2 regions of the Arsenophonus sp. aPb genome follow, and region 1 is predicted to be linked to the other one. Evidence: predicted binding sites of a transcription regulator. Region 1 holds the regulator's gene; the other holds the start of a gene.
What was found. The regulator LexA, encoded in region 1, represses DNA repair genes until DNA is damaged. The targets are predictions, from matches to a motif close to TNCTGTATGTACATACAGNA.

Region 1 (3,439 bases):
CATGTGACTACGATGAGAAGGAATATAGACAATTTCATGGCCATCTTGCGCTAATTGGCGTACACGCTCGGCATGTTGTACATTAATTCCTTGATAGAGTCTATTCCATGTCCAACTCAGTACGCGATCAGTAATACGGATCGCTTCATAGGAAAAATTAGCGGCAATTTCTTCCATCATGGCAATCGCATTATGTTTTGCCTTCTCAAGTGAGATTTTTTTTGCTTTTACTTCATCTTCAACTGCTTTTTCAATCGCTTTTGAAGTTAACAGCTTATTGAATAGATCGTGGCGAACAGGGAGTTTGGGGCCAACTGCTGCTAATCGTTGCCGTGAATAGTGAATGCGGGCGACCCGAGCAAGTTTGTTGGCAATAATTTTATCCGTACCATATTCCCTAGCCATTTGGCGTAAAGAGACAGTAGGTGAAAAACGAACAAAACTGTCACGTCCTAACCAGATAACGGCAAAGAATTTTTGAATACCATTAAGTAGACGTAATGGTGGTGCTGGGGAGTGGCCTTCTCGACCAGGCGCTCGACCGAACATCACTGATACGGGTAGCATCTGAATGTTTAGTTCGGGATTATGGCAATGAAGATCAAGATAAGCCGTAAATGTTTTTACTGAATCTTTACGTGGATCTGGCGAATAATAACGAAAGACACGTGGGCCATCATCAATAAAGACATAAGCAGGTAATTTAATTTCGTCTATTTCAATCGGATCGAGTGGATCAGGTAAGCCAATAGAACAGCATTGTTGACGTAACGTCAATAAGTCCGTTTTAGAATGATAAGGTAATACATATAGAAAAGGACGTGTCGTATCAAGACGCAATTCTTTAATTGGATCTGCTGGTATGAGTTTACTTTTTACCAATAATTTCATTGGTAAATCTAATAGATTATAGTAAATTTTACGCCAAAATGACATAGGTGAGCGATAGCCTCTTATTAGAATCCTACCCAAGCATATCAGAAATAGTAATTAATATCTGTTTAAAAGATAATAATTATACTAAATCCCATATATAACTGTATCTAGAGAGTAAATTTTATGGCAAACCAAACAACGGGACTAGCCCGAATTATTAAAGCAACAGGTTATTCGCTGAAAGGGTTAAAATCAGCTTGGAAGAGTGAAGCGGCTTTTAGACAAGAAGCAATTATGGTGGTTATCGCCATTATTGTGGCTTTTTTCCTTGATGTGCAATGGATTGAACGGTTATTACTTATAAGTTCAGTAGTATTAATAGTCATTGTTGAATTATTAAATAGTGCGATTGAAGCAGTGGTTGATAGGATTGGTACAGAATTACATGAACTTTCTGGTAAAGCAAAAGATATAGGCTCAGCGGCTGTTTTTGTTTCAATTTGGTTAGCTATTTTTATTTGGGCAGTTGTGATTGGTAATCATTATTTCGTGAGCCAGTTATAAAAAATAGGGTTTTACACATTTATCAGTTTAAAATCTTCATATAACTGTATATACTTACAGTGACAATGTGCGAATGCCAATAATAGGGGGCGAAATGAAAGAATTAACGTTGAGGCAGCAGCAGGTCTATGATCTGGTGCGTGAACACATTTCGCAAACGGGTATGCCTCCCACACGCGCTGAGATTGCTTCAAGTTTAGGTTTTCGTTCACCAAATGCAGCAGAGGAACATTTAAAGGCATTGGCGCGTAAAGGCGTTATTGAAATTGTTTCTGGTGCTTCTCGCGGTATCCGGCTACTACAAGAAGAAAATGAGGATGAAGGATTACCACTTATAGGTCGGGTTGCGGCGGGAGAGCCATTACTTGCCCAAGAGCATATCGAAAGCCACTATCGGATTGATGCCACTATTTTTAGACCTAGTGCTGATTTTTTATTACGTGTTAATGGTATGTCCATGAAAAACATTGGAATTATCGATGGTGATTTACTCGCTGTACATAAAACACAGCAGGTACATAATGGGCAAATTGTTGTTGCACGTATTGATGATGAAGTGACGGTTAAACGCTTTAAGCAAGCGGGTAGTAAAGTCGAATTAATTGCTGAAAATCCTGAATTTGAGCCAATTATTGTGGATTTGCGGACACAAAACTTAACTATTGAAGGGCTTGCTGTTGGTATTATTCGTAATAGTGATTTATTTTAATCATTTTACATATAATTAATTTTTAAGTAAATTCAGTTTAATTTATTGAGTACAATATTATTATTTTCTAATTTTGTTTGATTTGTAATTAATTGGTATTAAGTAAGTTATTTTAAATTTTATTGATTATTTAATAAAGGCCGGTTGGATGAACAACTGGCCTTTGTATCTCTATTTAACCCTAGTAATGCAGAGCTTTAACACGATTTTTTCTCGATTTTGTAGCAAGGTGAGCATAGCCCATGGCTTTCAACAACGGTATGGGATAACTGGAAACCAGTCTGTTTGGCTAATTTTATAATAGCGGTTTCTACTGTCTGACCATTACTTTCGGCAACACTGCCGCAACTGTCACAAATTAACATAACTGAAGTATGTTTAGGATCCTCAAAATGATGACAAATAACATAGCTATTTGTTGATTCTATTTTGTGAATAAATCCTTGTTCTAAGAGAAATTCTAGGCCACGATAAATGGTGGGTGGTTTAGCTTGAGGTTCAGAAATTCTAAGTAGGTCCAGCAAATCATAAGCACTAATAGCACAAGGTTGGGCTGCTATAAGGCGCAATACCTCTTCTCTTTGTGGCGTTAAACGTACATTACGCGCTTGACATATTTTCTTTGCTTGGGACAATATTTTTTCCTGATCTTGCTTTGTCATGAATTATCCTAATGTGAAGATCATTATAATAATGATATTATCATATTTATACTTTTTGTTATCTACCATAGTTCTAAAATAAATAATATCTTTTACTATTTTCTAATAATGTTTTTTTTATTTTCTATTGTTAGAAACGGATACTTAATTGGAAAATGGAATGGTATTGTGAGTAGTAATTAAGATGATTAATTTCAACTAGCTAGTGGAATTAATATAAATTATTTCTGCTTATATTGAGAGCTATAAAATTGATAACGAGTTTTACTTGCGATCAGATCTTCCTCTTTACTGAGATTCCTATCACAAATCTATTATATTATTTTTTTATAACTGATAATTATCAGTAACATTTTATATATTGCCTGATTTTTTAACGGAGTTTTTAATGAGTGATACCAAAAAAATACACCATGTTTTTATACTTATGGGGGTATCTGGTAGTGGTAAATCTGCAGTTGCGAGTGGGATCGCTCAGAAAACAGGAGCAGCGTTTTTAGATGGTGATTTTTTGCATCCTCGCGCCAATATTAAAAAGATGTCGGATGGCCATGCTTTGAATGATTCTGATCGACTGCCTTGGCTTAAGGCATTGAGTGATGCTATTTTTGCTATGCAAAGAACAAAT
Region 2 (3,439 bases), 1.5 Mb from region 1:
TTCTTGATAATACAATCGCCTATATTGAATCGGCGTTGAACTTTGCCTTATTGAATAATCAAATAGTCAAAGAGTTAAATAACCCATTAATTCAACGCTTCCAAACAATACAATTAGGAGAAAATAACAAAGAACAACTTATTGTTGAGCAATTATTATTATTAATTAATCTGTTGCCAGAAATCACCTCTCTAATTGTTTTTATTAACCAACAAGAGCCAAATTGAAATAGTTTTAATTAGCAAAGTTTTTAACTTAAAACTGACCATAAAATCATTTTCTTGGTGTATTTCCTTACGTAAGGCTATTGTACCAAGTAATTAATTCAATTTTTATGGACTCAGGAAGTACTGCTATATGATAACCTTCGATAGCACCAGCTAATTCAAATAGTAACTTAATACTCAAATTCACTTTCTTCTGTCTTAATTTTAAATAGCAAGCTTTAGCACCTAACATTTTCAAATAGCCTACATCGCTAATTCCAACTTTTCCTAATGCTCTTTCTATTGACATATTCATATTAGGCAAGTCTTTGATCCTGATATGTAAAAGCTGTTTTTGAGATAATTCTTCTACTGCTGCTTTATAAGCTAGATCAATGTAATAGCATAAAAGTAAATTATCATTCCAAAGCATCTCGTTGATAAAAAAATATTTTAATATAAGGGGAACACCTTTCTTGGTGTAAACCAATTTTTGCAATCCAGATACTTCAAATTGAAGTTCCGCAAATAAACAACCTCGTAGATAAAACTTGCCGTCCAATACCTGTCCAATAATGACATGATTGACTAGAATACGATAACCACCAAAATGCGGTTTTTGTTTTATATGGCCATAATTTTCCATTAGCCTTTGCAAATAAGAAAAACAAGAATCAAATAAAAGCATAATTGCCACTCTCCATGTGAACGCTCACAAATCTAATATTTTTATATTTCTCCATATTTTAATCAGTTAAAATAGCAAGAAAATTTATTAAGTTATTTCACCCACTTTAAGAACCTCTATGTTATTGCAAAACCTCATATACTAAAGGCGACGAACAAAACCTTAAGCATCGTTTAATATTAAATTAAATATAGCCAAATAAATATCTTACCAATTACAAAACATAACTTAGCTACTACCGTTTATATTTAATATTTATAATAAATAAATCGTATCCTATATCCATTTAAATCATTAATAGTTAATAAAAATATTCAACTTAACAGGTAAAATAGAAAAATACGCCATCTTATCCAAACTGCAACAATTAAGTGTTCAATTAAGCGAAAAAGTTAATTTTTTGCGAAGCGCTTTGTAAAAATTGGCTTGATATTATATGAATACACGATTACTGTATACATATACAGTATTAAGCTGAGGCCAATATGAATAACGACTTATGTAATTACCCAATAAAAATAAAAAATCAACGTAATAATGTCCAAAATGTACTATTACCAAATTATAGAAATGTGTCAATTTATCCAAACGGCGCAGTTAATGAATGGGTATATAATGAAAATAATCCTATGGTTGAAGTCCTTCTAACATCACTATTACACAGACTTAGCGATGAATCTCGTTGGCTATTATGGCTAAATCCTAACCGAAAATTAAGCCGTAATTGGTTGATTAATTCAGAGCTACCATTAAATAAAACAGTACAAATAAATTCACTAAGCCCAGAAATGAGCGTTGCTGCCATGATAAAAGCGTTATCTAGCGGCAACTGTAGTATTGTCTTAGGATGGTTACCAACTTTATCACAATCATATTTACAGCATTTAGAGCACGCAGCACAGATAGGAAACAGCATTGGCTTTGTTATGCGGCCTCAAAAAACAAATTGCCCCGGCGGACATCCTAATCAACTAAAAATTCATTCTAATTATTATCACTAGTCTAGATTAGGATTATTCCTAATCTGTTTGATGGGTTGTAAACCACAATAGACAAAAACAAAAAAAAATAATATAAATCATTTGGTTAATTGATTAATCATGGCAATATAGTTATAAATTATATCTATAATTCACCGATTGCCTTTTAAAAAGTTAATGAGATTAATGTTTCCTCTACTTGTAACTTTCGAAGTTCGTTGTAGACTTTACAACGTTAAGGTAGTGCTTTGATTCTACTTTTTATTTGAAGATTACTTAGGCAGATAAAGTAGAGACGAAGATAGTAGAGCGTAATAACTTAACAAGTATTTTAAACCATACGGCTTATAAAAAAGCTCAAGAAGCTGATGCCTATATTGGATGATAACGAGGCGTAAAATGAAAAAGATAGCTATCGCAGTAGCAGTAGCAGTGGCAGCTTTCGCAACTGCAGCCCAGGCAGCACCCAAAGATAATACCTGGTATACCGGTGCTAAATTAGGTTGGTCACACTTTGAAGATACAGGCTTTCACCCTTACGGTGAAAATGTTGGAAGTGGTAAAACTAAGCGCGATCAACTAGGCGCTGGTGCCTATCTTGGTTACCAACATAATCAATATCTCGGTTTTGAATTAGGTTATGACTGGTTTGGCAGAATGAAATATTCTGGTCAACCAAATAACGGTAGCCTGAAATCAATGGGTGTTCAATTAACCGCTCGTCTAAGCTATCCACTTACAGACGAATTAGATGTTTATACTCGTCTAGGTGGTATGGTATGGCGTACTGACGCAAAAGCAAACGTAGCCGGTCAAGATTCCTTCAAAGAGCATGACACTGGTGTTTCTCCAGTTTATGCGCTAGGCCTTGAATATGCTATTACCCCAGAATGGGCAACTCGTTTAGATTATCAATGGGTTAGCCATATTGGCGATAAAGATTCACTGTCTGTTCGTCCAGATAATGGAATGTTGAGCGTTGGTGTTGCATATCGATTCAATCAAGAGCCTGCTCCCGTAATTGTACCAGCACCAGCACCAATCGAAAACAAACGTTTTACTTTACGTTCTGATGTTTTGTTTGAATTCAATAAACATACATTGAAACCAGCAGGTAAAGTTGAACTTGATAAGTTGTATAGTGAACTAACTAATCTTGATCCAACTCAAGGTCGTGTTATGGTTCTTGGTTATACCGACCGTATTGGTTCACCATCCTACAACAAACCTTTATCTCAAAAACGCGCACATGAAGTTATGAGCTATTTGATTTCTAAAGGTATCCCAGCGAATGCAATTAGTTCACAAGGCCGCGGGGAAGAAAATCCAGTAACCGGTAGTACTTGTAATAACGTAAAACCTCGCGCTGCATTAATTAATTGCTTAGCACCAGATCGCCGAGTTGAGATCGAGATCCAAGGTACTACAGAGGTAACTCCGCAACCTTAGTATCGCTTTAAAAGATTATTTATTACCAAATAAAATAACCCTTGCTTCAAGGGTTATTTTTTGCTTAAAATTTTTGGCTCGAGTGACTAAAAATTCGCATTTATAATTATACCTTT

Region 2: sulA (SOS-induced cell division inhibitor SulA) is a predicted target of LexA. The motif match lies at 1,344-1,363, and genes of this name have one in related genera.

What each region holds. Positions count from the first base shown of each region.
Region 1 covers NZ_CP123499.1:2,931,333-2,934,771, reverse strand. Annotated here, with positions in the region: gene plsB (glycerol-3-phosphate 1-O-acyltransferase PlsB) at 1-936, opposite strand, end outside; gene QE177_RS13160 (diacylglycerol kinase) at 1,060-1,440, shown strand; gene lexA (transcriptional repressor LexA) at 1,535-2,149, shown strand; gene zur (zinc uptake transcriptional repressor Zur) at 2,347-2,811, opposite strand; gene gntK (gluconokinase) at 3,200-3,439, shown strand, end outside.
Region 2 covers NZ_CP123499.1:1,228,035-1,231,473, reverse strand. Annotated here, with positions in the region: gene yccS (YccS family putative transporter) at 1-227, shown strand, start outside; gene QE177_RS05405 (TfoX/Sxy family DNA transformation protein) at 295-894, opposite strand; gene sulA (SOS-induced cell division inhibitor SulA) at 1,380-1,895, shown strand; gene ompA (porin OmpA) at 2,274-3,323, shown strand.